DNA from 2 places in the Salinicola endophyticus genome. Region 2 is predicted to be linked to the other one. Evidence: predicted binding sites of a transcription regulator. Region 2 holds the regulator's gene; the other holds the start of a gene.
The links. The regulator FliA, encoded in region 2, starts transcription of late flagellar genes. The targets are predictions, from matches to a motif close to CTAAAGTTNNNNNNNNNNCNGCCGATA.

Region 1 (14,764 bases), 450 kb from region 2:
AGGCCTGGGCCCAGGCCAAGGCGTTCGTGGCCGAGCATGCCGATCTCGAGGTCCCGGTCTATCTGCGCAATGCGCCGACCCAATTGATGGCCTCACTGGGCTACGGCGAGGGCTATCGCTATGCCCACAGCGAGCCCAACGGCTACCCCGCCGGCAGCGCCCACGACTGCTGGCCAGCGGCGCTGCCCAAGGCCAGTTTCTACGTGCCCAGTGAGTTCGGTCAGGAGAAGCGCTACCAGCAGATGCAGGCGTGGCGTGACGAGCTCGACCGCGAGGCCGACCGTCAGGCTTGAGAGGGTGTTTGCAAAATGCCTGCGCTCGGCCATACGGCGGCAGTGGGCCAAGCATGAGCGCGGCGGCGAGCAAGCGGCCCGGAGGACGGGCCGCCACAAAGCTCAGGGGGAAGCGGGTGACTGCTCGCGAATGACGTCGGCGCCGGCGGGAATCTCGAAGCGGAACTTGGCCGGGTCGATGCTGCCGTTGACCTCGGCGTCGTCGAACTTGATCGCGGTGCGCTGGCCAGTGCTGTCGGTCATCTGCAGCATGCCCAGCTTCTCGCTGTAGAAGGTCAGCTTGAGCTGCTCGAACAGGGTGTCGTTGGCCTTGGGCTTGAGCGTGAAGGTCTCGCCGGTGCCCTGCTGCTGCCCCGTCACCTCATAGTTCTGCGCCAGCTCCGAGGCGCTGCCGGAGAGCAGCAGCGCCGGCGTGTGGGTAACGCGGTCGTCGAGCGGCTGGATCGTGGCCTGCTCGAGGTCGGGGTCGTAGAGCGTCACCTCCTGGCCGTTGGAGACCACGATCTGGCGATAGGGCTCGTTCACCTCCCAGCGGAAGTGACCGGGCCGCGACAGCCACATATGGCCACTGGTGTCCTGCAGGCTGGAGCCCGAGGCGTCCAGGATCTGCTGATCGAAATCCGCCGAGTAGGTCTTGAGCGGTTCGAGCAGCCGGGTCAGGCGGTCGACCGAGGCCGGGTCGGCGTGTGCGGCCTGGGTCGCCAGCAGCAGCGCAGCGGCGGCCAGGCTCTTCGTCATTCGCATGGGCATTCCTTGTCTGTGTGCAGAGAACATGATCCTTGGACAGCGGGATGGCGGCTCAGTTGCCCACCGGCGGCGGCGCCAGCACTTCGCGCGAGCCGTTGTTGCCCATCGACGAGACGACACCGGCCTGCTCCATCGCTTCCACCAGCCGCGCGGCGCGGTTGTAGCCGATCTTGAAGCGGCGCTGGACCGCCGAGATGGAGGCGCGCCGGCTCTCGGTGACGAACTGCACCGCCTCGTCGTAGAGCGCATCCTGCTCGGCGTCCTCACCGTCGCCGCCCTCGGCTTCGAGCCCGGCCAGGGCATCGGCGGAGACGCCGCCGGAGAGGATCTCCTCGATGTACTCGGGCTCGCCGCGCCGCTTCCAGTCCTCGACGATACGGTGGACCTCGTCATCGTCGACGAAGGCGCCGTGAACACGCTGCGGCATCCCCGCTCCCGCCGGCAGATAGAGCATATCGCCATGACCGAGCAGGTTTTCGGCCCCGCCCTGATCGAGGATGGTGCGCGAATCGATCTTCGACGACACCTGAAACGCCATGCGGGTGGGGATATTGGCCTTGATCAGGCCGGTGACCACGTCCACCGACGGCCGCTGGGTGGCGAGAATCAGGTGGATACCCGCGGCGCGCGCCTTCTGCGCCAGCCGCGCGATCAGCTCCTCGACCTTCTTGCCGACGATCATGAACATGTCGGCGAATTCGTCGATCACCACCACGATATAGGGCAGCTTGGCCAGCGTCGGTGGCTGCTGATGCATCTCCCACGGCTGCGGCTCCCACAGCGGATCCTGGACCTGGGCGCCATGGCGCTCGGCCTCGTCGAGCTTGGCATTGAAGCCGGCGATGTTGCGCACGCCCATGGCCGCCATCAGCTTGTAGCGCCGCTCCATCTCGGCCACACACCAGCGCAGCGCGTTGGCCGCTTCCTTCATGTCGGTGACCACCGGCGCCAACAGATGCGGAATGCCGTCGTAGACCGACAGCTCGAGCATCTTGGGGTCGACCATGATCATGCGCACCTCGTCCGGGGTCGCCTTGAGCAGCATCGACACCAGCATGGTGTTGATCCCCACCGATTTGCCCGAGCCGGTGGTACCGGCTACCAGCAGGTGCGGCATTTTGTTGAGGTTGGCCACCACCGGCTTGCCGCCGATGTCCTGGCCCAGCGCCAGCGTCACCGGCGAGTCGGCCTGCTGGTAGACATCGGAGTCGAGCACCTGACGAATGCGGATCATCGCCCGGTTCGGGTTGGGGATCTCGATCCCCACCGTGGGCTTGCCGGGGATGACCTCGACCACGCGCACACTCTTGACCATCAGCGAACGCGCCAGGTCCTTGGCCAGGTTGCTGATCTTGGAGACCTTCACCCCGGCCGCGGGGCGAATCTCGAAGCGCGTGATCACCGGCCCCGGCCAGGTCTCGACCACTTCTGCCTTGACCCCGTATTCACGCAGACGCATCTCCAGCAGCTCGGCCATGTCGGCGAGCTGCTCGGGCGTATAGTTGGGCTGCTCCGGGTCGGCCGGCGTGGTCAGCCGGATCGACGGTAGCTCGCCGGTGGGCTCGGGCATGTCATCGAACGCCGGACGCTGGCTCTGCAGATGCTCGACGGTCCACAGAGTGGGCTGATCGTCGGCCGCAGCTCGCGCCTGCTCGGCGGTAGCCAGATCGCCGCGCGGTGCCGGTGCCGGTGCCGGTGCCGGTGCCGGTGCTGCCTCATGATGTTCGGTAGCGTCCCCGGCCACATCGGCGGCATCGTCCCAATCCGCTGCTGCGTCATCGCTCTGCCACGGCGCCTGGGGGTCATCGGCGTGAATGCCGGCAGCGCTATCCGACGACAGCGGCGAGCGCTCGACCGGTGCATCACGATCCTCGGCTTGCGGCTCATCGGCCTGCGTCTCTGCGTGCACGTCATCGAGCCCCCGGTGCGTGGGCTCGCGCCGGGTCGGCGCGGCAAAGCGCGACTCGTCCGCACCGCCGTGCGCCCAGTCGAGGCTCGGCTCACGCGCCCCGGCGTCAGGCTGATCGCTGCCCAGGCCAGCCGCGAACGCGCCCAGCGTCGGCTCGGCGGGCCCAGGCCGCGCAGGGGGGACGCGAGTGCGATCGTCGTCCTGGCGAGAGACGTCGTTGCCACTGTCGTCAGGATCGCTTTCGTTGGCCGCGCGGGCGTGGCGCCAACCGGCCGGCGCCTCGTGGCGCTCGGCGCGAAGCCCCCACTGCGCAGTGGGCGTCTCGTCTTCCGCCGCGGAGAGTCGGCCGCTGTCGGCGGATGCCCCGTGTGGGTCCGCCACCTCGGCGCCAGCATCGGTGCCGGCGCGGTGATCATCGTCATCCGCGCCGCCTTCCTCGGGCGCCATCGGCGATGCCTGGAACGCCTCGGGAATACGCCGGCGGGTGACATCGGCACGGAATGGGGTACGCGCGGCGTCATCATCGGGCGTTGCTTGAGTCGGCGACGCCGGTGCCTCGGGCGCAACCCCTTCGCGGCCATAGGGCGATGCTGCAGCGCCCGTCTCCGGCCTCGCCACGTCGGCGGCCGAGCGACCCGGCGCGGGTTCGTGCGGGTCTAACGTCGGCTCGCGCGGAGCCAATGTCGGCTCACGCGGAGTCAGACTGGGTTCACGCGGGGAGTCGTCGCGGCGCCGCGGCGGCGGTGTGGCCGAGCGCGCGGGCCGCCATTCGGGCTCGCTGCGGGGCGCTGCGGCCGGTGAGCGCTCGTGCAGAGTCGGCTCCCGCGCCTCTTCACGCTGCTGGCGGCTGGCGTAGGCGGCCTCGGGCTGCTTGGCCGAGGGCGTACGCTCGGGTACCTCCCAGGGGATATCGGTACTACCATCGTGGCGCCAGCGTGACTGGCGCTGGCCGCTGCCAGACTCGCCACCCGCCCCTTCCCACGCCGGCTCCTGCTGCAGCGAGGCGCCCAGAGAGGGTTCCTCCTCCCACTGCGCGAGATCCGGCGCGCGCTGCCACGGTAACCAGCGCGCCCACCAGCGCGGCTTGTCCACCGCCGTGGTGGGCGCTGCGTCGGCGGTATCGCTCTCCTCGGATGCGCTCTGCTCGCGCTCGATCTGCTCACGTTCGGCCTGCTGCTCGGCGCGGCGGTTGTCGCGCACCTCACGGCGCTCGGCGCTGCGGGCTCGCAGCCACTGGTACAGGCGATGACACGAGCTGCCCAGTTCGTCCATCACGGTCAGCCAGGACATGCCGGTGAACAGGGTGAAGCCGCACATGAAGGCGGCGATGGCGATCAAGGTCGTGCCATGCACGCCGACCAGCTGCGACAGCGCGCCGGCGATGCCCATGCCGAGGATGCCGCCGGCCTGGTTGGGCAGGTCGCTGGCGGGGTTGTAGAAATGCAGGTCGCCCAGCGTGGTGGTGCTCATCAACAGCAGTACCAGGCCGCCGGTGTGCACGGCGAGTGCCACCGGATCCCAGGCGATCTGGACCTGGTGCTGGCGCATGATGCGCCACGCCGCCAGACCGAACATGCCTGGCCACCACAGCGCACTGGCGCCGAACAACGAATAGAGGACATCGGATAGCCAGGCCCCGATCTGCCCCATCCAGTTGGCGATATCCTGGTCGGGCCCGCTATGCGACCAACCGGGATCGCCGGGGTGATAGCTGAACAGCGCCAGCAGCAGGAACACACAGATCGCGAGCAGCAGAATCACGGCGCCTTCGCGGGTCACGCCCTGGAGCTGCATGATCACACGACGTGCCTGTTCCTTGGCTTGCGCAGATGAACGACGGCCCTTCTTGGCCGAACTCTTGGCACTCAAACGCTCAACCCCCTCGCGCCTGCTTCCGGCAGGACGCCTCAACGGCCGCGTTCCCGTGGGCCTTGCGTGGTGCCCGGGTCGGCGGCGATGCACCACCGGCCCGCGACGGCGGGCCGATTTCCTCGACCCGCCATCATACCGGGGCCCGCGTCGACATCACAGGGGGGCGCCGCACCCGGCACGAGTGCGGCGCCGGGGGTGGGGTCAGGTCGGCGTGTGTCCCGGCAATGCCGGGGTGTCAGCCGCGTCCGGCGCGGAGTCATCGCTGCCACCGCCCGCGCGCAGCCGGAACAGTGCCACGGTCTCGCTCAGGCGCCGGCTCTGCTCGCTCAACTGCTGGGTCGAGCGGCTCGACTGACGCACCAGTGCGGCATTGCTCTGGGTGGTCTCGTCGATCTGCGACACCGCGACGTTGATCTGCTCGATACCGTGGGACTGCTCTTCGGAGGCCAGGCGGATCTCGCCCATCAGCGCACTGATACGTTCGATCTGGGAGACGATCGCGGCGACCTGCTCGCCGGCTTCCGCGGCCTGCAGATTGCCGTTCTCGACCTCCTCCACCGTACGCCCGATCAGCCCCTTGATCTCGCGCGCCGAGTTGGCGCAGCGCTCGGCCAGGCTACGCACCTCCTGCGCCACCACCGCAAAGCCACGCCCCTGCTCGCCGGCGCGTGCGGCCTCGACCGAGGCGTTGAGCGCCAGCAGGTTGGTCTGGAAGGCGATACTGTCGATGACCCCGACAACGTCGGCGATCTGCTTGGCCATCTCGTCGATACGACGCATCGCCTCGACCGTCGAGTCGACCGTCTTCTGCGCGTCCCCGGCGGCCTCGGCGGTGCGGCTCGCCTGGGCATCGCCCTCTTGGGCGCGCTCCGCGTTCTGGCGCACAGTGGCGTTGAGCTGCTCGGTGCTGGCGGCGGTCTGCTCGAGGCTCGAGGCCTGGGATTCGGTGCGCGCCGAGAGGTCCGCGTTGCCCGCGGCCAGCTCCTGAGTATGCCCGTCGGTCTCCTCGATCGCCGAGCGCACCTGACGCACGATCCGCTCGAGGCCGTCGCCGATGCCGTTCATCGCCAGCACCAGCTGGCCAATTTCATCGCGTCGGCGGCTGTCGATACGCTGCGACAGGTCGCCCTCGGCGAGCGCCCGGGCAAGCTCCACCGTGCGCTGCATGGGCCGCGAGACCAGCCGCTTGAAGATGACGTAGAGGAGCAGGCTGAGCAGGACCGCGATCCCCACCGCGATCAGCAGGAAGCGGTCACGGGCAGCCATCACCCCGGCGTTGATCTCGTCCATCGATACCGAGCCGGCGATGACCCACTGCCAGTCCGGATAGCGGGTAAACGCCAGCAGCCGCTGCTCGCCATTCGCGGTGTAGTCGAGCTCGCCGGAGGCCTTGTCGAACAGCGGCGCGAAAACGGCGGCGCGCTCGCCCTGGCGCAGGTCGGTGCCCTCGTAGGGGCCGCCCGCGAGCACCTGCCCTGCGCGCTTGCCACCGGCGGCGATCAGCATGGTGTAGCCCTGCTGACCGATCTTCATGCCGCGAATCTGCGACTGCACCTTCTCCATTTCGGCACTGATGTCGACCCCCACGAAGAGCGCGCCGATGACCTTGCCATCACTATCATGTATCGGCTGATACTTGGTGATGTAGGCGGTGCCGAACAGCGTGGCGAGGCCGGTGTAGGTCTTGTCCGCCATCAGGCTGGCATAGCTGCGCGAGCCGCGGTCGAGCAGCGTGCCCATGGCGCGCTTGCCGTCGGCATCCTTGAGCGAGGTCGCCACGCGCACGAAGTCGTCGCCCTCGCGGGCGAACACGGTCGCCGGCGCGGTGGTCTGCTCGGTGAAGCGATCGAGCTTCCAGGTGTTGTCGTTGATGACCTCGAGTCCATCCTTGAGCATCGGGGTCTGGCGCCCGGCCACCTCGACCTGCTGATCGGGCAGCAGCACGAAGCGCCCCATGTACTGGTCAGCGAAGATGTCGAGGAAGCGATTGGCCTGCTGCTGCAGACTATAGTCGAAGAGCGATAGCATATCGGCGATGGATGCCTGCTGCGTCGCCAGCTCGTGCTCGGTGGCCTTGCGTAGTTGGCTACTGCTGGTCTGGGCCATGGCAAAGGCCAGCCCCAGCAACACCACGACCTGAAGCAGGCCGACGATCAGCGCTAACTTGGTGCCGATACCCGCATGGCGCAGCCGTTGTCGAATTGCCGCCATCGATTGTTCTACCTTATTGTCGGAAGGTCAGTGTGTCAGAGGAACAGGCGGGTTATCGGCAGCCCATGCGCAAACCTTAATTCACGGCAATGCGGGTCGCCGCTCAGCGCCCGTAAGCCCCACGGCAAGACCCACAGGATGGATGGCATGCTGCGCTGGCTCCCCCCCGCTCCCGTCGCGTTTCCCGACGTCAGTCAGGCGCTAGACGAGCCCAACGGGCTGCTCGCCGCCGGCGGCGCCCTGACCCCGGACTGGCTGCTGGCCGCCTACCGCCGCGGCATCTTCCCCTGGTATGGCGAGGGCGATCCGCTGCTGTGGTGGTCACCCGCGCCGCGCATGGTGCTGTTCCCGTCAGAGGTTCGTGTACGCCGCAGCCTGGCCAAACGCCTGCGCAACGGCGGTTTCACCACCACCTTCGATCACGCCTTCGGCGCGGTCATCGGCGCCTGTGCGGCCGAGCGCGCCGGTAGCGGCGGCACCTGGATCGATGCCGAGATGCTCCATGCCTATCGCCGGCTGCACGCCCTGGGCCACGCCCACAGCGTCGAGACCTGGCGCGACGGCGAGCTGGTGGGCGGGCTCTACGGCATCGCGCTGGGCCAGGCGTTTTTCGGCGAGTCGATGTTCAGTCGCTGCGCCGACGCTTCCAAGGTCGCGCTGGTGGCCCTCGCACGCCATCTCGAGGCTCACGGTTTCCAGTTGATCGACTGCCAGATGCATACCGCGCACCTGGCCAGCATGGGCGCCAGGGAAATCGCCCGCGAGACGTTCATCGACTACCTTGAGAAGAGCGTGGACCAACCCACCCCAGCCGGCCTCTGGCCCTCGGAGCCCCCGTGAGCAGCGACAATGCGAACCGCAGCACAGCGCAGCGTCAGGCACGCGATCTCCGTTTCTTCCTGACGGTGCCGCACCCCTGCAGCTACCTCCCCGGACGCGATGCGACGACGCTGTTCCTCGACCCGCAGGAGCCGCCCACCGCGGACGTCTACGACGCCCTGACCCTGCTCGGCTTCAGACGCAGCGGGGCCAATCTCTATCGCCCCCATTGCGGTGCGTGCAATGCCTGCGTCTCGGTGCGCATTCCAGTGGAGGATTTCACCCCATCGCGCACCCAGCGCAAGCTGATGCAGCGCAATCGCGATATCACCACGCGGCTGCGCCCGACGCTGTTCGACGAGCGCCACTACGCGCTCTACGCAAGTTACATCCGTGCCCGCCACGCCGATGGCGACATGTTCCCCCCCAGCCGCGAGCAGTACCGACTGTTCCTGACCCAGACCCAGCCGTTCGCCAAGCTGCTCGAATTCTGGCTCGATGAGCGACTGATCGCGGTCGCCGCTACCGACCTGCTGGGCCACGGACTGTCGGCGATCTACACCTTTTTCGACCCCGACCCGGCGCTGCAGCGGCGCTCGTTGGGCGTCTTCGCGGTGCTCAGCCAGATCGAACTGGCGCGCCGGCGCGGCCTGCCGCATGTCTATCTGGGCTATTGGATTCGCGAGAGTCAGAAGATGCGCTACAAGCAGGCGTATCAGCCACTGGAGTACCTCGATGGCGGCCGCTGGCAGCGCCGGGTACCCGTGACAGCATTGACCTGAGCCGATTTTTGCCTTCGGCGGCGAGATGGCCCATAATATCGCGCACTTCAGAGGCCCTGGTCGGGCTCGTCGCTGACCGTGGATGGCACTGCCGCCGTTCGCGGTGGTGTGCGTCGACAGCCGACCGTGCGGTCCGCCAACCAATATCCAAGAGGGATCGCCTATATGGCACGAGAAGATCATATCGAAATGGAGGGTGTCGTCGTCGACACGCTGCCCAACACCATGTTCCGCGTCGAGCTGGAAAATGGTCACGTCGTCACTGCACACATCTCCGGCAAGATGCGCAAGAACTACATCCGCATTCTGACCGGCGACAAGGTCAAGGTCGAACTGACCCCCTACGACCTCTCCAAGGGCCGCATCGTCTACCGCTCGCGCTGAGCCCCGCCCTTCGGCCCCGCTGACGGGAATCCGCTTCCCGCCCGTCTCTTACGCCCTGATCCACCGTTGTCACGGGCGTTAGCCGCCGCCAGCACCCAGAATCGAAAACGCCTCGCCATGTTGCCATGGCGAGGCGTTGTCGTTGGGACCGTCGACCGGTCAGGCCACTTCGGCCTCGGTCTCCAGCTGCAGCTCGTCGTTCTCCACGGTGACGTGGACGACGCCGCCGTTCTCGGCCAGATCGCCGAACAGGATCATCTCGGCCAGCGGCTTCTTGAGCTTTTCCTGGATCACGCGGGCCATCGGTCGCGCGCCCATCTCCGGATCGTAGCCCTTCTCGGCCAGCCAGCGGCGGGCATCCTCGTCGACATCCAGCTGGACCCGCTTCTCGTCGAGCTGGGCCTGCAGCTCGACCAGGAACTTGTCGACCACGTTGCGCACGATCGACGGTTCGAGGCCATGGAACTGGATGATCCCGTCGAGGCGGTTGCGGAACTCCGGCGAGAAGGTCCGGCGAATCACCTCCATGCCGTCGGTCGAGTGATCCTGGGTCTGGAACCCGATCGAGCGACGCGAGATCTGCTCGGCACCGGCGTTCGAGGTCATGATGATGATCACGTGACGGAAATCCGCCTCGCGGCCGTTGTTGTCGGTCAGACGGCCATGATCCATCACCTGCAGCAGCAGATTGAAGACCTCCGGGTGCGCCTTCTCGATCTCATCGAGCAGCAGCACGCAATGCGGCTGCTTGTTGATCGCCTCGGTCAGCAGCCCACCCTGGTCGTAGCCGACATACCCGGGAGGCGCCCCGATCAGGCGCGACACGGTGTGGCGCTCCATGTATTCGGACATGTCGAAGCGGACCAGCTCGATCCCCATGAGATGGGAAAGCTGACGTGCCACCTCGGTCTTGCCGACCCCGGTGGGCCCTGCGAACAGGAAGCTGCCGACCGGCTTGTCGGGCGACTTGAGCCCGGCCCGCGAGAGCTTGATCGCCGCCGACAGACTGGTGATCGCCTCGTCCTGACCGAACACCAGCATCTTGAGATCGCGCTCCAGATTGGAGAGCAGCTTGCGATCGGAGCTGGAGACGCTCTTGGGCGGAATCCGCGCGATCGACGCCACCACCGCCTCGACCTGATCGACATCGATGGTCGAGACCCGCGCCTCGGGCGGCAGCAGCCGCTGATGCGCACCGGCTTCGTCGATGACGTCGATCGCCTTGTCAGGCAGGTGACGGTCGTTGATGTAGCGATCCGCCAGCCGCGCCGCGCTCTCCAGCGCACCATCGGTGTACTTGAGCTGGTGGTGCTCCTCGAAGCGCCCGCGCAGGCCCTTGAGGATGCGAATGGTGTCATCCACCGAGGGCTCGGGCACGTCGACCTTCTGGAAGCGGCGAGCCAGGGCGCGATCCTTCTCGAAGATACCGCGGAACTCCTGGAAGGTGGTCGAACCGATGCAGCGCAGCTCACCCGAGGAGAGCAGCGGCTTGAGCAGGTTCGAGGCGTCCATGACCCCACCCGAGGCGGCACCGGCACCGATCACGGTGTGGATCTCGTCGATGAACAGGATCGAGTTCTCCTGCTTGCGCAGCTCCGCCAGCAGCCCCTTGAGGCGCTTCTCGAAGTCACCGCGATATTTGGTGCCCGCCAGTAGCGCTCCCATATCGAGGGAGTAGACCACCGCATCGGCGATCACATCGGGGACATCTTCCTCGACGATACGCTTGGCCAGGCCTTCGGCGATGGCGGTCTTGCCGACGCCTGCCTCGCCCACCAGCAGCGGGTTGTTCTTGCGCCGGCGCGCCAGGATCTGCACCACCCGCTCGAGCTCGTGATCGCGCCCGATCAGCGGGTCGATCTTGCCCAGACGGGCCTGCTCGTTGAGGTTGGTGGCGTAGCTGGTGAGCGGGTGCTGGCCATTCTCGGTAGCGGCCTCCTCACCCTCTTCGGACTCCTGAGAAGGCTGCTGCGACTGGCCGTGGCCCGCCACCTTGGAGATGCCGTGAGCGATGTAGTTGACCGCGTCGACGCGGGCCACGCTCTGCTGCTTGAGGAAATAGACCGCCTGACTCTCCTGCTCGGAGAAGATCGCGACCAGCACGTTGGCGCCGGTGACTTCGCTCTTGCCGGAGGACTGGACGTGGAATACCGCGCGTTGCAGCACGCGCTGGAAGCCCAGGGTGGGCTGGGTTTCGCGATCGTCCTGATCCTCGGGGATCAGCGGCGTGGTGGAGTTGATGAAATCCTGCAGATCGGCACGAAGCTTCTCCAGATTCGCCCCACAGGCATTTAGCACGTCGGCTGCCGAAGCATTGTCGAGAAGCGCCAGCAGCAAGTGCTCCACGGTCATGAACTCGTGTCGCTTGGAGCGCGCCACGGTGAAGGCCGTGTTCAGGGTGAGTTCAAGTTCTTTACTCAACATGGCAGTCCCCTTTTAGCCACTGAGGGCGTCGGTCGGCACTTTCACAATCGGGCACAAACAGCGGTTTCGCAAGTCCCCGACGCACAAAGCGTCGCGGACCGCCCCACCACCCCTACTCGACGGCATCCACATCGCACAGGAGTGGATGTTCGCACTCGCGCGCATACTCGTTGACCAGATGGCACTTGGTCTCCGCCACGTCGCGGGTGAAGATGCCGCAGGTCGCCTTCCCCTGGGTGTGCACGGCGAGCATGATCTGCACCGCCTTCTCACTGTCCATGGCGAAGAAACGTTGAAGTATCTCGACGACGAACTCCATCGGCGTGTAATCGTCGTTGTAGAGTACGACCTTGTACATCGGCGGCGGCGCCAGCTGCGGCTCCGACGCCTGTTCGGCAACGTCTCCCTGCTCGTGGTGATCAGGGTCGGGAGGGCGCGTCATGCCGAGACGCGCCGGCTCCTCATGGGAATCAGGCGACACGCTATTTACGATCTCTAACATAGTAAGGATGAATTCCTGAGGCCGGGTTCGTCTACCGTCGCACGGGTATCGCGGCGGGTGCGTCTGGCGACCGGCACGGGTACTCTGTGCAGCTCCGGGGTGCCTCGCCGGGCGCCGGTGCCTTGGCCGCCTCGCCCAAGTGCGAATCATCATACAGGTGCGAATCGAGCCGTCTCTCAGTGAGGTGTTGGATACCGTTGAAGACCCGAGGTTCCCTTGAAGATGCGGCCGATATCGCCATGATGCAAGCCCGAACAAAAAATAGTTAGCCAGGGGCCCTGACGCCAGTCCCGCAACGGCCGCCACCCGCGCCCGGTCTCTCGCCGTCCGTGCCTTGTCATGCCAACCACTCACTCGCCAGGAGCCGCCTCGACGCGAACGCCATGGGTCGAATCTACCTGCTGCACAAACCCTATCAGGTGCTCTGCCAGTTCACCGACGATCGTGGTCGCGCCACCCTCGCCGACCATCTGGCAGTGCCGGGTGTCTATGCCGCCGGCCGCCTCGACTACGACTCCGAGGGCCTGCTGCTGCTCACCGACGACGGCGGCCTGATCCACCGCATCAGCGACCCGCGGCACAAACTGGCCAAACGCTACTGGGTGCAGGTCGAGGGGGCACCGGCTGACGCCGACCTGGCGGCGCTCGCCCGCGGGGTGACGCTCAAGGATGGCCCGACCCGGCCGGCACGGGTTCGCCGGCTGGCCGCAACGCCGCCACCGCCGCGCGATCCGCCGGTGCGCTTTCGCCGCGAGATCCCCACCACCTGGCTGGAGATCGAGCTGCACGAGGGGCGCAACCGCCAGGTACGGCGCATGACCGCGCATATCGGCCATCCGACGCTGCGCCTGATGCGGGTCGCGATCGGCCCCTGGCAGCTGGGAGATCTGGCCTCCGGGGCGTGGCGCAGTGAGCCGCTCAACCTGCCGACGGCCCCTGCCCCTGGCCGCGTGCGGAGGCACCGACGCCGCTGAGCGCAGGCTCCGGGGTGGGCCACACGGGCTGTGCCGCGACGCCAGACCCGGTATGATCGTAGCCAGCCCGGCCGCCAGAGCGCGCCGCGGGAGAGTTCGAGTGGGGAGAGAGATGACATGAATCGCTGGACACCACGCGTGACCGTGGCCGTCGTGGTGGAACGCGCCGGCCGCTACCTGATGGTCGAGGAGGATCGTGGCGGCCCGTTCAGCCTCTACAATCAGCCCGCCGGCCACCTCGAGCGCGGCGAGCGGCTGGTCGCCGCCGCCGAGCGCGAAGTGCGCGAGGAGGCGGCCTGGCAGGTGGCGATCACCGACTATCTCGGCCTCTATGTCCATCACACCCAGGATGGACTCACCTTCCATAGCCACGCCTTTCTGGGGCTACCGCTGGCGCATCTGGGCAACCCGCTCGACAAGGGGATCGTCAGCGCCCACTGGCTGACCTTCGACGAGATCGATGACCTCGAGCGCGCCCGCCGTCTGCGTAGCCCGGTGGTGATGCAGCGCCTGCGTGACGTGCGCGAGGGCCGCCGCTTTCCGCTGGATGCGATTCGCGAACGCTGACCCCCTGCTGCCGACGCCGATACGGCCGCGCGAGCGCTGTGCAAGCCGACAGCGTGGCGCACTCGATGCTGCCCCGCGCTTTCGGCTATAATCCCGGGTCATTTATTCCGCGGCCCGTGCCGGTGCCGGGGGTTGCGCCCCGCTCGCCACGGGCCCTGTCGGCCAGAGATTCGCCATGACGCTTGCCACACCTCCATCCGAGACACCCGAGGGCCCGACCGCGACCGGCGCCACCACCGTGATCGTGGGCATGTCCGGTGGCGTCGACTCCTCGGTCACCGCGCTGCGCCTGCTCGAGCAGGGCTACCGCGTCGAGGGCCTGTTCATGAAGAACTGGGACGAGGACGACGGTACCGAGTACTGCACCGCGATGGCGGATCTCGCCGACGCCCAGGCGGTCTGCGACAGCCTCGGCATCAAGCTGCACACGGCCAACTTCGCCGCCGAGTACTGGGACAACGTGTTCGAGCACTTCCTCGCCGAGTACCAGGCCGGGCGCACGCCCAATCCGGACATCCTGTGCAACCGCGAGATCAAGTTCAAAGTCTTCCTCGACTACGCCGAGATGCTCGGCGCCGACCTGATCGCCACCGGCCACTACGTGCGCCGGCGCCTCACCGCGGACGGCCACGCCGAGCTGCTCAAGGGGCGCGATGCCAACAAGGACCAGAGCTACTTCCTGCACGCGGTGCCGGGCGCGGCGATCGCCAAGACGCTGTTCCCGGTGGGGGAGCTCGAGAAGTCCGAGGTGCGAGCCCTGGCCGAGCGCCACGGCCTGGCCACCGCGCGCAAGAAGGATTCGACCGGCATCTGCTTCATCGGCGAACGCCGCTTCAGCGACTTTCTCAAGCAGTATCTGCCAGCCCAGCCGGGGCGTATCGAGACCCCCGAGGGTGAAGTGGTCGGCGAGCACATGGGCTTGATGTACTACACCCTGGGCCAGCGTCGCGGCCTGGGCATCGGCGGGCTCAAGGCGCACAGCGAAGATCCGTGGTTCGTCGCCGCCAAGGATCTCGAGCGCAATGTGCTGGTTGTGGTCCAGGGCGAGCACCCGCTGCTCTACAGCGACACCGCCTACTGCGAACCCGCCGCCTGGATCGCCGGTGCCCCGCCGCAGACCACACGTCTGCGCGCCAAGACCCGCTACCGCCAGCAGGACGAGCCCTGCACGGTGCAGGTACTCGCGGACGGCGGCCTGGCGGTGCACTTCGATACCCCGCAGCGCGCGGTCACGCCGGGCCAGTCGCTGGTGCTCTACGCCGACGACGTCTGCCTCGGCG
Region 2 (14,764 bases):
GGCCGGCGGCGCTCGCCTTCGCCGCGGTGGTGGTCATCACCATGCTGGCGGCGATCACCTTCGACGCGCGCCTGATCTGGGACACGCGCGATGTGCAACCGCATATGCCCGCAGCCCTCAAGCGCCAGTCTCCCTACTCTCCGGTCAAGGAAGCCGACGATGTCTGATTCGCTGCAGCGCGCCAAGCGCTTGTCCCAGTCGCGCCTGTCGCCGATCTGGATCGTGCCGTTGCTGGCGGCGCTGATCGGCGCCTGGATGGTATGGGACAATTTCTCCAGCCGCGGCCCGCTGGTGACGCTGGATATGGAGAACGCCGAGGGCATCGAAGCCGGCAAGACGCTGATCAAGACGCGTAACGTCGAGGTCGGACACGTCGAGAGCGTGCGCCTCTCCGACGACCTCTCCCACACCGTGGTGACCGCACGCATGTCCAGCGATGCCGGGCGCATGCTCAACACTGACACCCGGTTCTGGGTGGTCAAGCCGCGTATCGGCCGCGAGGGTATCAGCGGGCTGGGCACGGTGCTCTCAGGGGCCTACATTCAGCTGGCACCGGGCAAGAGCGGCAAGTATCAGGACCATTTCGAGGTGCTCGATCAGCCGCCGGTCGCCCCGCCCGACGCACCGGGGCTGCGTATCAATCTGGTCAGCCAGGTGGGCAACTCGCTCAGCGCCGGCGATCCGGTCACCTATCAGGGCTACACCGTGGGTCGCGTCGAGAGCACCGACTTCGACCCCGACAAGCGCGAGATGCGCCATCGCCTATTCATTCAGGCGCCCTACGATTCGCTGGTGACCGACACCACACGCTTCTGGAGCGCCTCGGGCATCGACGTGCAGCTCAACTCCGAAGGCGTCAGCGTCAACCTGGACTCGTTCGAAACCCTGATCAGCGGCGGGGTCACCTTCGGTGTGCCGGAGGACGTGACCCAGGGCAACCCGGCCAAGCAGAACGCCACTTACACGCTCTATAACAGCGAAGAGAGCGCCCGCGAGGGCACTTACGATCAGTACGTCGACTACGTACTGCTGGTCGATGACACCGTGCGCGGTCTGAGCCGCGGCGCCCCGGTGGAGTATCGCGGCGTGCGCGTGGGCACCGTGGTCTCGGTACCCTGGCACTTCACCGCGCCACAGCCGGACACCCTGAGCCAGTTCGCGATCCCGGTGCTGATCCGGATCGAGCCGCAGCGGCTGGAGAGCGGCAAGGACATCAACAAGAAGATCGACGATCAAGAGGTGCGCCAGCGCTTCGAGAAGATGTTCAAGGAGCTCGGCCTGCGCGCCACGCTCAAGGCCGGCAACCTGCTCACCGGTGCGCTCTTCGTCGACCTCAACTTCAGCGATGATGCCCCCGCCTACAAACCCATGACATTCGATGGCAAGCCGGTCTTCCCGACGGTCTCCGGCGGCTTTGCGCAGATCGAACAGAAGGTCTCCAACCTGCTCGACAAGCTCAACAACCTCAAGGTCGAACCGATCCTGTCGAGTCTGGACAAGACCATGCAGACGTCGCAGAAGACCCTCGAACAGGTTCAGCAGATCGCCGAGTCGGTCAACGCGATCGTCTCCGACCCAGCCACCCAGCAGCTGCCGGGTAGCGTCAACGACACCCTAGAGGAGCTGCAGAACACGCTGAACGGCTTCTCCTCCGGATCGTCCGGCTACCGTCAGCTCAACGATACGCTCAAGCAACTGGAGCAGCTGATGCGCGACCTGCAACCGGTGGCGCGTACGCTGAGCGAAAAACCCAATGCCCTGATCTTCGATCGTGAGGTTCAGGCCGATCCGACGCCGAGGGCCGCGCCATGAGACCGTCTCCTGAGACACTGTCCACCACATCGACGCGCAAGATGCTGCGCCGGGCGCAGATACGAAAACTGCGTCCAGGCCGCAGCGCCCTCGGCCTGCTGCTGGTCGCCGGCCTGTTCACCCTGGCCGGCTGTGCCGGCACGCCCAGCAATCCCAGCCGCTATACCTTGCCGGCGGTCGGCGACGTGCCACCGGTGACCGGCGTCAGCGTGCCGACGCTGGTGGTACAGCCGGTGGCGATCTCGAGCTATCTGGATCAGGAGGGCATCGTGATGCAGTTGAGCGATATCGAGCTCAACAGCGCCAATCAGAACCTGTGGGCCGATAGCCTGGGCAGTCAGCTGACGCGTAACCTGCGCCAGACCCTGACCCAGGCACTGCCGCAGACGCTGGTACTGGGTGCCGGCAGCGGCGGTGACGCGCGTCTCAGCGTCGAGGTGGATCGCTTCCAGGGCCGCTACGATGGCCAGGCGGTGGTGTCGGGTGAGTGGCAGTTACGCGAGGGCAATCGCGTGGTGCGTCAGGCGCCCTTCAACATCACCCGGCCGCTCAACGCCGATGGCTATCCGGCGCTGGTACGCACCCTGGGCGAGGCTTGGGAGGCGGTCGGTGAGCGCATTGCCAGCGAACTGTCGCTTCCGAGCAGTGGCAAGACACCCTGAGTCCGACTGCAGCCCCTGAGCCCAACTGAAAAGACGCCGCGCCGGAAAAGCAGCGACCCGGGCGAAGAGAGACTCGTCCGGGTCGCGGTATGCGGATAGGCTGCCGCTGGCGCGGCCACTGTCAGGAAGCGGCTAGTTGACCAGGCGGCTACGCAGGCGGGCAACCGCCTGACTATGCAGCTGACACACGCGAGACTCACTCACCCCCAGCACCGCGCCAATCTCCTTGAGATTCAGCTCCTCCTGGTAGTAGAGCCCCAGCAGCAGCTTCTCGCGCTCCGGTAGTGCATCGATCGCCGCCATGAGGCGCTCGCGGTTGTCACCATCGAGCAGCGCCTCGAAGGGTGAAGGTGGCCCACCTTCGCTGACCGCACCCACCCCGTTCTCGCTGTCGCTCTCGTCGTAGGCGAGCAGGAAGCCGTTGTTGGCGTCTGTCAGCAGCTGGTGGTACTCGCTCTGGGAGATGCCCATCTCCTGGGCGATCTCGCGCTCCTCGGGCGTGCGCCCGAGCCGCTGTTCCAGACGTCCGACAGCCTGATCGAGCGCCCGCGCATTGCGGCGCACGCTGCGCGGCATCCAGTCGCGGCTACGCAACTCGTCGATCATCGCGCCGCGAATACGCTGATTGGCGTAGGTGGAGAAGCTGGCGCCATGGGCATTGTCGTACCGCCCCATGGCATCGAGCAGACCTACCATGCCGGCCTGGATCAGATCATCGAGTTCGACACTCGCGGGCAGCCGGACCTGCAGCGAGAGCGCGTGTCGCCTCACCATTGGCATGTACTGTTCGAGCATTGCCCGCTGATCGATCTTGCCCTGTACGGTATACATCGAATCGCCTCGTGATTAACCCGTCCGGCCCAACCCCAAAAGCGGTGCCAGTCGATCCATTATGCGCCGCCGGGACCAGCGCTAGCCGTCAAATTCCCGGGCTCGGCGACGCTATTTTGCCTTTTTGTCGCGCTGCTGCGGTGCGCCACGGTCGAAGTCCACCATGACCTGACCGTGGCTGATCACCGCGCGCGCGCCACTCTGCGGCCGCAGACGGAACCAGAACATCAGCGGCTGCCCGGCATCACGGCCGGCGAAACGCCGGGTGCTGCCGTGGGTCGCGTTCAGCGCCACACAGAGCTCGGCCTGGCACAGCCGCGCCTCGAGGGCCTGAACCGGGCCCTCGACATCGAAGCGCCAGGCCACGCGGGTCACGCTGGCCCGGCCGAGATGCGCGGGGGGCATGACCGGATCGCTGCTCAGCGCGCGCTGACTGGGCACCACCACCTGCCGCGGCAGCGCGCCGACCCACGAACCTGCCGCCGCGGCCAACGCGGCACTCATCCCCAGCGTAGCGCACATCGCCAGCGTCAGGGCCATCAGCGCCGCGCGCCGCATCAGCCGTTACCACCGATGGTAGCGGTGACTCGCAGCGTGCGGTCGTCGGGAATCTCCGCCTGAGAGAGCACCACCAGCGACTTGATCTGCCGCCGCAGGAAACGCGCCAAAAGCGCCCGTAGGCCGTGCTGGACCACCAGCACCGCAGGTTCGTCACGACTCTGCTGGCGCTCGACTGCAGCGGCGGCCTGCTTCATCAGGGTATCGGCCAATCCCGGCTCGAGTGCCCCACCGTTGTTGAGTGCCTGGGTCAGCACCTGCTCGAGGCGCGGCTCGAGCCCGATGACATGCATCGGCTCGTGCCCGGGGAACCACTGCTGGGTGATGGCACGGCCCAGCGCCACGCGAACAATGGCGGTGAGTTCGTTGGCGTCGGTCTGCTGCGGCGCGAATTCGGCGAGCACGTCGAGGATGGTGTGCATATCGCGAATCGGCACGTCTTCGGCGAGCAGGTTCTGCAGGATACGCTGCACCGTGGTGAGCGGAACGAGCTTGGGCACCACGTCCTCGACCAGCGACTTCTGCTGCTCGGAGACCTTGTCCAGCAGCTGCTGCACCTCCGCGCGGCCGAGCATGTCATCGGCGTGCTCGTGCAGCAGGTGGTTGAGATGGGTCGCCACCACGGTGCTGGCATCGACCACCGTGTAGCCGTAGATCTGCGCGCGCTCGCGCTGGGCGGTATCGATCCAGTAGGCCTTGAGACCGAACGCCGGGTCCTCGGTCTCGACGCCGTCGATCGCCCCGGAGACCTGGCCCGGGTCGATCGCCAGCCAGCGTCCGGGGAACGCCTCGGCACGCCCGATCTCGACCCCCTTGAGAGTGATCACATAGGTATTGGGGCTGAGCTCGAGGTTGTCGCGGATATGCACCACCGAGGGCAGGAAACCGACGTCCTGGGCGAACTTCTTGCGCACGCTCTTGATCCGTCCCAGCAGCTCGCCCTGCTGGCGCTGGTCGACCAGCGGAATCAGCCGGTGCCCCACTTCGAGTCCCAGGGTATCGACCAGTTGCACATCGTCCCAACTCGCCTCGGGCGTCTCCTGCACCGCGGCGGGCGCCTTCTCCTCCACGCGCTGCGCCGCCTGCTGCTGATTCTGGCGCGACAGCCACCAGCCGAGACCGCCGAGGGCGATCGCGAATAGCAGGAAGACCAGGTTGGGCATGCCGGGGATGACCCCGAGCAGCGTCATCACGCCGGCGGCGAGGTACATGACCCGCGGATTGTTGAACAGCTGGCTGAGCAGCTGCTGACCGACGTCCTGGTCGGTGTTGACGCGGGAGACCGTGACACCCGCCGCGGTGGAGATGACCAGCGCCGGGATCTGCGCCACCAGGCCGTCACCCACGGTGAGCAGCGTATAGGTCTTGGCCGCTTCGGCGAACGGCATGCCGTGCTGGCCGATCCCGATCATCAGCCCGCCGATCAGGTTGATCACCATGATCAAGAGCCCCGCCATGGCGTCACCGCGCACGAACTTACTGGCACCATCCATGGAGCCGTAGAACTCGGACTCCTGGTTGAGTTCGCTGCGCCGCCGACGCGCGTCCTCTTCACCGATCAGGCCGGCGTTGAGATCGGCGTCGATCGCCATCTGCTTGCCCGGCATGGAATCCAGGGTGAAACGCGCGCCGACCTCGGCGATACGCCCGGCCCCCTTGGTGATGACCATGAAGTTGATCACCACCAGAATCAGGAACACCACCAGACCCACGGCGAAGTTGCCGCCGATCAGGAATTCACCGAAGGCCTCGATCACCTTGCCTGCGGCGTCTCCCCCTTCGTGCCCGTCCATGAGGACCACCCGGGTCGAGGCCACGTTGAGTGACAGTCGCAGCAGGGTCGAGAACAGCAGCACCGCGGGAAAGGCCGCGAAGTCGAGCGGCTTCTCGGTGAACATGCTGACCAGCAGCACCATGATCGAGAGCGCAATATTGAAGGTGAAGAAGAGATCGAGCGCGAACGGCGGCAGCGGCAGGATCATCATGCTCAGAATCATGATGATCAGCACCGGGCCGGCCAGCAGCTTCAACTGTGAGCTGCCGGCCATCTGCTGCCGGCCGAACCACTGGGTCAGCGCGTTCATTCACCCTCCTTGGGGATATCGGTACCGTCACCGCGATCGTCGAGACTCGGCGGGACGGGAAGATCGTGCGGCGTCGGCGGCGTCTCGCCCCCTTCGCTCGCTACCTGTTTGAGCCGGAAGGCCCAGGCCAGCACCTCGGCAACCGCGGTATACAGATCGGCCGGAATCTCGTGGTCGAGATCGACGTGGCGATAGAGCGCCCGCGCCAGCGGCGGTGCCTCCAGTCGGGGAATGCCGTGCTCGTCGCCCAGCTCGCGGATGCGTGCGGCGACTGCGTCAGCGCCCTTCGCCACCACCCGGGGCGCGGCCATCGACGTCTGCTCGTAGCTCAGCGCCACGGCGTAGTGGGTCGGGTTGGTGACGATCACGTCGGCAGCGGGCACCTTGCTCATCATGCGTCGGCGCGCCATCGCCTGCTGCTGCGAACGAATGCGCCCCTTGACGTGGGGGTCGCCCTCGCTCTCCTTGTGCTCCTGCCGGATATCTTCACGGCTCATGCGCAACTTCTTGTGGTGGCTCCAGATCTGATAGGGCACATCGATCAGGATCACCACGATCATCGAGGCGACGATCAAGCCACAGCCGATCGCCGCGATGCGCATCGCCGTGGCCAGCGCCTGCTGTATCGGCAGCTCCATCAGTCCGAGCAGGCTACCCTTGTGCGACCACAGATAGTAGACGCCGACCCCGCCGACCAGCGCCGACTTGGCGATCGCCTTGGCCAGCTCGGCCAGCGCCTGGGTCGAGAACATGCGCTTCAACCCCTTGAGCGGGTTGAGCTTGCTGAGCTGCGGCGCCATCGACTTGGCCGACATCAGCCAGCCACCGAGCAGCGTGTGGCCGAGCACCGCCGCCACCGCAAACAGCAAAAACAGCGGCAGCAGCACGATCAGGGTGCTCTGGCCCAGGCTCCAGACGTGGCTGAGCGTGCGCGAGGTGTCGAAGATCATGCCGCGATCGAACATGAACGACTGTTCCATCACCATGCCCAGGTCGTCGTACAGGCTATGCCCCATGAGCCACAGTCCGCCGACACCGCAGACCAGCAGCAGGAAGGTGGCGAGCTCACGCGAGCGTGCGACCTGCCCCTCCTCGCGCGCCTTCTGCAGGCGTCGAGGTGTCGCTGGTTCGGTCTTTTCCTGATCGCTGTCGTTCTGCTCGGCCAAGCGGACTCCGCCACAGTGAGGCGCATCATCGCGTGGACGACATTTTGCGTGGCGGCGGGGAAAGTCAAAGGCGGAAATAGCACGCCCAAGTGGCGGCTATTTGTCGCGCGACTACGGCGCACCGGCCGAGGCCCTGTCCAGGGCCGCGGCATGGGAACTCAGCAGGGAGAAGCTGCCCGATCAAGCACTATCGACAGAGCGGCCTGCAGAGAAAGAGAGTGCCGCGTCCCAGCCGGGGACGCGGCATCGGTTCAGAAGCCGAGACTGTCGAGCAGGTCGTCGACCTGATCCTGATTGCTCACCACGTCGGCGGCCTGGGGGTTGATCTGGGGGCCGTTAAGCAGCGAATTCGACTGCTTGGCTGCGACGGTCGCCGAGAGCTCGCGCCGCTCGGCACTGTCCGGGGCGTTGTCGATCAGCACCTGCAGCAACTGCTGTTCGATCTCGCGGATGACGTCCATCATCTTCTTGATCACCTGACCGGTGAGATCCTGGAAGTCCTGGGCCATCATGATCTCGAGCAGCTGCGCATTGGTGGCGCTGGTCTGCTTGGGTACTGCCTGCAGGTAGCTGCGGGTGTCGGTGACCAGCGCCTTGGCCTCGTCGAGCTCCTTGGGCTCGGCGAACCAGGCGTCCCAACGTTTGTCGAGCGCCAGCGCTTCGCTCTCCAGCGAGTTCTGGATCGGCTGAGCCTGGTCGATGGCGTTGAGCGCCCGCTCGGCGGCCTGCTCGGTCATCGAAGCGACGTAACTCAGGCGGTCGCGAGCATCGGGAATCGCCTGGGCCGCGCGCTCGACCTCCTTGTCCAGGCCCAGCTCGCGCATGTTGTCGCGCAGCATGCGCGTGAGATGGCCGATGCGACGAATCAGGTCGTCGGGAGCCGCCGTCTCTTGAGGGTTGGCACCGCTCATGATCTACCCTCCTGTGGCGTCATTTGCCCAGTTTTTCGAAAATTTTGTTGAGCTTCTCTTCCAGCGTGGCAGCCGTGAACGGCTTGACGACGTAGCCGTTGGCGCCGGCCTGGGCCGCCGCAATGATGTTCTCTTTCTTGGCTTCTGCCGTGACCATCAGGACCGGCAGTGACGACAGCGCCGGATCCTGGCGGATCTCCTTGAGCATCTCGAGACCGTCCAGATTGGGCATGTTCCAGTCCGAGACCACGAACTCGAACCCGCCGGCGCGCAGCTTGGTCAGCGCTTCCTGACCATCTTCCGCCTCTTCGACGTTCTCGAACCCGAGCTCTTTGAGCAGGCTGCGCACGATTCGTCGCATGGTCGGGAAGTCATCCACGACCAGAATGCTCATGTTCTTGTCAGCCATCGTCTTTCCTCAATCCTTGTCAATACGCGGGCGGTTGCCCTGATTATCGGCAACCGCGCCGTCAGCTTTACACTCGCTGTGCGCGACCGGAAGCGTGCATCTGCTGTACCAGATGGCGCGCGATATCCGGCAGCGACACGATCTCTTCGGCGCCCCCCAGGGCTATCGCCTCTTTGGGCATGCCGAACACCACGCAGCTGGCCTCGTCCTGGGCCACGGTGTGCGACCCAGCCTGGCGCATCTTGAGCAGACCGGCAGCACCGTCCTTGCCCATGCCGGTGAGAATCACCCCGACCGCGTTACGGCCGGCGCAGCTGGCCGCCGAGTCGAACAGCACATCGACCGAGGGCCGATGGCGATTGACCGGCGCGGTGTCGTCCAGCGCGATCACGTAGTTGGCCCCGGAGCGTGCCAGGCGCATGTGCCAGTCGCCGGGCGCGATGTAGACGTGCCCGGGTAGCACACGCTCGCCTTGCTCGGCCTCCTTGACCGTGACCCGGCACAGGCGGTCGAGGCGCTCGGCGAACGAGCGCGTGAAACCGCTCGGCATGTGCTGGGTCACCAGAATCGCCGGGCTGTTGGCGGGCAGCGGCTCGAGCACCTGACGAATCGCCTCGGTACCGCCGGTGGAAGCGCCGATGATGATCAACTTCTCGCTCGACAGCATCGGCGCCTTGAGCGCCTCGCGGGGCACCGCCGGCGTCGCCGTCTCGGGCTGACGACGCGGCCGCGCCTGCGCCGCAGCGCGCACCTTGTCGGCGATCATGTCGGCATACTCGAGCATGCCTTCGCGAATGCCCACCTCGGGCTTGGCGACGAAATCGACCGCCCCCAGCTCCAGCGCCCGCAGGGTGATCTCGGAGCCGCGCTGGGTCAGCGAGGAGACCATCAGCACCGGCATGGGGCGCAGGCGCATCAGGCGTTCGAGGAAGTCGAGCCCATCCATTCGCGGCATCTCGACGTCCAGGGTCAGCACATCCGGGTTGTGGCGCTTGATCAGATCCCGCGCCACCAGCGGATCGGGCGCGGTGGCCACGACCTCCATATCCGGCTGCGACTCGATGATCTTGGTCATCAGATCGCGAATCAGCGCCGAGTCGTCGACGCACAGTACCTTGATCCGAGGTTTCATGCTGAGCGCCCTCCTCGCGCGGCGCCGGCGACGGCATTCGCCGCCAGGGTATAGATGGTCTGACCGCGCAGGCGGAACGTCTGATTCAGAAACGAAAAGTTCTCGGAGTGACCGGCGAACAGCAGACCATCCGGCTTCATCTGCGAGGCGAAGCGACGCAGGATCGCCGACTGGGTCTCCTTGTCGAAATAGATCATCACGTTACGACAGAAAATGATGTCGAAAGGTGCGTTCAGCGACCACTTGTCAGTGACCAGGTTGAGCGTGCGGAAATCGATCATCGATGCGAGTTCCGGCCGCACCCGCGCCTTGCCCGCACGCGCGCCGCTGCCACGCTGGAAGAAGCGCCGACAGCGCGCCTCACCCAGCTTTTCCACCGCCTCCAGCGGATAAATGCCCTGGCGCGCAGTATTGAGCGCTTCGGTGTCGATGTCGGTGGCCAGGATCTTGACCTGCGACGCCGCCGAACCCAGCGCTTCCTGCACGGTCATCGCCAGCGAGTAGGGTTCCTCGCCAGTCGAGGCGCCGGCACACCAGATCTTGATGCTGGGGCCGCGGCGCTTGATCTCCTCCGCCAGCACCGGGAAGTGGTGAGCCTCACGGAAGAAGGCAGTGAGATTGGTCGTCAGCGCGTTGGTGAACGCCTCCCACTCGTCGGAGTCCGGTCGAGCGTCGAGGTGCGCCAGGTAGTCGCCGAAGCGGGTCATGCCATGTAGCCTCAAGCGCTTGGCCAGACGGCTATAGACCATCTCGCGCTTGTTGTCGGCCATGACGATACCCGCGCGCCGGTAGATCAACGCCCGCACCCGCTCGAAGTCGCGCACGGTGAAATCGAGATCGCGAGAGAAGCTCGCCGGGGCATCGGCTGCTTCCGAATTGGCAGCAGCAAACATGGTCTGATCGTTTTTCAAAATGCCTCCCACTCCCCTGCATCGTTACCGCCGGCCGGGCGTGCCCGGGACTTGTCGCTCGATACCAACGCCGGGGCAGCACGTTTCGACGCTGCCTGGTTAGGCGCCAGGCGCGGCTCTCGGCCACCACCGGGCACCCGCTCTTTACCACTTCCGGCAAGCCGGAATACCGCAATGGAGCGTGCCAGGCTGTCGACGCTGGTGCGCAGCTCCACCGCGGACGCCGCGCTGGTTTGCACGCGCTGGGCGTTCTGCTGTGTCACCTCGTCCATCTGTGCCACCGCCTGACTGATCTGCTGAATTCCGCTGGTCTGCTCTTCGGAGGCGGCCGATATCTCGCTGATGATGTCATTGACTCGGGTCACCGCATCGACGACCTCTCCGATCGCGCCTTCGGCCTCGCGTACCAGATCCGCGCCGTGCCCGACTTCATTGTTCGAGCTGTCGATCAGGGTGCGAATCTCCTTGGCCGCGTCGGCGCTGCGGCTGGCCAGACTGCGCACTTCACCGGCCACCACCGCAAAGCCGCGCCCTTGCTCCCCGGCTCGCGCCGCCTCGACCGAGGCGTTGAGCGCCAGGATATTGGTCTGGAAGGCGATCGAGTCGATCAAGCCAACGATATCCCCGACCTTGCGCGAGCTATCGGTGATCCGCCCCATGGTGTCGACCACCTGCCCCATGACTTCGCCACTGCGTCTGACCGTGTCGGCCGCGCCCCCCGCCAGCTGGCTCGCCTGGCGCGCATTGTCAGCATTCTGCTTCACCGTCGCGGTCATCTGCTCCATGCTGCTCGCCGTCTCCGCCAGGGAGGCGGCCTGCTGCTCGGTACGCGTGGACAGATCCTCGTTGCCCTGGGCGATATCCTGGGTCGCCGGACGCACCACCGCCACATTGGCATCGACATCACCGACGATGGTTCCCAGGCTCTGGCGCATGCCATTGAGCGCGATGATCAACTGCCCCAGTTCATCCTTGCGCCGCTGGTTCAGCTCGGCGCCGAGGTTGCCGGAAGCGATCTGACGGGTGAAGTCGAGTGCCTCGCGCACGGGTCTGAGCGCAGCGCGGATCGTCGACGCACCGATGATCAACAGCACCAAGGCACCAGCTAACAGCAGACCGATCAACACCATCAGGGCCCGATGCTGAGCCGCTTCGGCGGTCGCGACCATCTCCTGAGCGCTGCTGCGCTTGGCTTTCACCAGCGCGTTGAGATCGGCGCTGCTCTTGTCGCTGTCCGCCTGCAGGACATCGTTGAAGGCAACGTAGGACTGGTAGAAATCGCCGCCCTCCAGCGCCTTCATCACCGCGCCCAGACCCTGCTCCCGATAGCGCTGCAGATCGGCAGCGAACGTCTCGGCCGCGGGAGTGTGATTCTCCGGGCGACCTTCATAGTAGGCCTGCCAGGTGGATTGCAATTCGCCGATCAAGGCATCGACTTGGGTTTTGACCGGTGCCAGATCGGCGGCCATGGGATTACTGACCGGTTTTGACACCAGGTCGCGCCCCTTCGACATCAACTGATCGATCTTCTGCAGACGCGCCAGATCGCCCATACCCTCCTCGGCGAGCGTATGCAAGCGCTCGCCGCTGGCATTGAGCGCATAGACCGCGACCCCTCCACTGGCCACCAGAATCAAGAGCGCAAACAACATCATCGCGATCAGACGACCCTTGAGCGAGCCCAGATTGAAACGTCCGAGGGCCGCCAACACACCACGCCGTTGCAGACGCCCCTGCTGCAGGCGGTAGCCGCGACCACGGCCGGCGAGCATGCGCGGATAGACCGCCTCGGCGAGCTTGCGCTCCTCGTCGCTGGGCTTGACGCGCACCGAGGTGTAACCAACCACTTCTCCGCCATCGATGATCGGCGTCACCGTCGACTGCACCCAGTAGAAACTGCCGTCCTTACAACGGTTCTTGATCACCCCGGTCCAGGCCTTGCCCTGCTTCAGGGTCTGCCACAGATCGGCGAAGGCTGCCGGCGGCATGTCGGGATGGCGCACGATGTTGTGCGGCTCCCCGAGCAGCTCCTCGTAGCCAAAACCGCTGACACTGACGAAGGCCGGATTGGCATAGGTGATCCGACTATCGAGATCGGTGCGCGAAATCAAATAGGCGTCGTCGTCCAGCGGGACTTCCCGGTCGATCACGGGTTGGTTGTTTCGCATGGCAGTTTCCCTGGTATTGTTTCGGGTACGGTAACGAGCTGATTACGCTTCCCGTACCCGCTTTATTAGTTGCTCTAGCTATCGGCGCACCGGGCCCGAACTTTAGTCTTGGCTACGGTGTCCTACCTCAGGCCGTGGCCGGCGCTGACGCCAGTCGAGCCCGCGCTGCGGGCTGCCGCCCGACCTGGAGATGGCTGTCAGGCGCATCGCTGGCCTGCACGCGATACTGCTCGAGCGCCGCTTCGAGGCGTTTGGCCTGCTCGACCAGGGACTGCGAGGCACTGGCGGTCTGCTGTACCAGGCTGGCGTTCTGACCGGTGACCTGATCGAGTTCGGAGATCGCCTGATTGACCTGTTCGATGCCACTACGCTGCTCGCGCGAGGCACTTGCGATCTCGTCCATCAGGCCGCTGACACTGGATACCGACGCCACGATCTCTTCCATCGCCGCACCGACCTTGCCGACCAGGTCGACCCCAGTCTCCACTTGTTCCCCGGCGGTACCGATCAGGCCGCGAATCTCGCGCGAGGCGTCGGCACTGCGGCTGGCCAGGTTACGTACTTCCTCGGCGACCACGGCAAAGCCGCGGCCCGCGGTACCCGCGCGCGCCGCCTCGACCGAGGCGTTGAGCGCCAGGATATTGGTCTGGAAAGCGATGTTGTCGATCATGTCGACGATCTCGGCCATGCGACGCGAACTCTCCTGGATCTTGGCCATGGTCGATTCGACATCATGCATCATGCTGCCGCCCTGCTGGGCCCGGTCGCGGGTCTGCGCCGCAGCCTGGGTCGCGGCATCGGCGTTGTCGGCGTTGTGACGCACGGTCTGGGTCAACTGCTCCATGCTCGAGGCGGTCTCGACGATCGCCGCCGACTGCTGGTCGGTACGCACCGCCAGATCCTGGTTACCGCTGGCGATCTGCCCTGCGCCCACGTTGACCCACTCGGCACTGGCGCGAACGTCGGCAAAGGTATCGTTGAGCCGTTGGCGCATGCCCTCGATGGCGTGCAGCAAGCTGCTGTCGTCGCCGGACTTGAGTGCCAGGGGCTGGGTGAAGTCTCCGTCGGCGATACGCTGGACGCGCTCCCGAGCGTGTCCCGGATCACCACCCAGACGCGACAGCACGTTACGAATGACCCAGGCCATGATCAGCGACAGCACGCCGCCGATGGCCAGGATCAGGCCGAGGTAGACCAGCAGGCCACGCATGATGATGGCGTCGATATCATCGACGTAGACCCCGGTGGCGATCTGCCAGTCCCACGCCGGGACGCGCATGACGTAGCTCAGCTTGTCGAACATCTTGTCGCCGCCGCTGCGCCGCGATACGTAGCGCACCAGGCCACCGCCCGGCTGCTGCCCCGCAGCGAGCATGTCGCGATAGAGATAGTTGCCGTTGGGGTCCTGGTAATCACGCATGCTACTGCCGGTATCGCGGCGCGGGTGATAGACGATATCGAGCTTGGAGTCGAAGACGAACAGATAGCCATCGGCGCCGAAACTGAGATGAGAGAGATCGGCAATGGCGCGCGCCTCGGCCTCCTGCTTGCTCAATTTGCCCTGCTGCGCCTGATCGACGTAGCTGTCGACCAGCTGCTTGGCACTGCCGATGAAGTACTCGAGACTCTGGGTTCGCTGCTCGAAAAGATTGGCGCGCATGGAATAGAGTGACCATCCAGCGACCATGATCAATCCGACCCACATCAGAATCAGGGTCGCCCACAGCTTGCGGCGCATGGTCCAATCACGAAGGTTCAACATGTCATTACATTCCTGAAGGTTGGATAGTGCCGCTAATCGATGCCTGCGTCGGCTATAACGTGAATCGCGTGACACCGCGCGGAATCGATAACTTTGGCTATATCGGCTAATACAGCGTTGTCTTAAACCTTCCATGGTCTGTCATCGACGTGGCCTGAATGGACCGCCACCTGAATCATCCCTGATTCGCCTCCCCCATGAGGCCCCCATCGCACCGCTGGATGCCTCGATCGGCCTGACTTGCCCACCGCCGCCACGTGTCGAGAGCGACGACGTCGAAAATCGGGGGCTCCAAACGCAAGACCGCAGCCGAGGCTGCGGTCTTGATCTACATCGCGCTAGCGATAGCTCAACCCTG

Region 1: ABV408_RS12405 (Cache 3/Cache 2 fusion domain-containing protein) is a predicted target of FliA. The motif match lies at 7,086-7,112, and genes of this name have one in related genera.

The regions. Positions count from the first base shown of each region.
Region 1 is NZ_CP159578.1:2,759,543-2,774,306, forward strand. It holds gene ABV408_RS12390 (replication-associated recombination protein A) at 1-293, shown strand, start outside; gene lolA (outer membrane lipoprotein chaperone LolA) at 396-1,037, opposite strand; gene ABV408_RS12400 (DNA translocase FtsK 4TM domain-containing protein) at 1,093-4,818, opposite strand; gene ABV408_RS12405 (Cache 3/Cache 2 fusion domain-containing protein) at 5,023-7,032, opposite strand; gene aat (leucyl/phenylalanyl-tRNA--protein transferase) at 7,180-7,872, shown strand; gene ABV408_RS12415 (arginyltransferase) at 7,869-8,633, shown strand; gene infA (translation initiation factor IF-1) at 8,799-9,017, shown strand; gene clpA (ATP-dependent Clp protease ATP-binding subunit ClpA) at 9,177-11,441, opposite strand; gene clpS (ATP-dependent Clp protease adapter ClpS) at 11,554-11,883, opposite strand; gene ABV408_RS12435 (pseudouridine synthase) at 12,327-12,917, shown strand; gene ABV408_RS12440 (NUDIX hydrolase) at 13,035-13,484, shown strand; gene mnmA (tRNA 2-thiouridine(34) synthase MnmA) at 13,660-14,764, shown strand, end outside.
Region 2 is NZ_CP159578.1:2,308,572-2,323,335, forward strand. It holds gene ABV408_RS10435 (paraquat-inducible protein A) at 1-167, shown strand, start outside; gene pqiB (intermembrane transport protein PqiB) at 160-1,812, shown strand; gene ABV408_RS10445 (ABC-type transport auxiliary lipoprotein family protein) at 1,809-2,474, shown strand; gene ABV408_RS10450 (RNA polymerase sigma factor FliA) at 2,607-3,305, opposite strand; gene ABV408_RS10455 (flagellar protein FlhE) at 3,417-3,863, opposite strand; gene flhA (flagellar biosynthesis protein FlhA) at 3,863-5,947, opposite strand; gene flhB (flagellar biosynthesis protein FlhB) at 5,944-7,113, opposite strand; gene cheZ (protein phosphatase CheZ) at 7,365-8,024, opposite strand; gene cheY (chemotaxis response regulator CheY) at 8,044-8,433, opposite strand; gene ABV408_RS10480 (chemotaxis response regulator protein-glutamate methylesterase) at 8,501-9,565, opposite strand; gene ABV408_RS10485 (CheR family methyltransferase) at 9,562-10,458, opposite strand; gene ABV408_RS10490 (methyl-accepting chemotaxis protein) at 10,473-12,644, opposite strand; gene ABV408_RS10495 (methyl-accepting chemotaxis protein) at 12,772-14,406, opposite strand; gene cheW (chemotaxis protein CheW) at 14,756-14,764, opposite strand, start outside.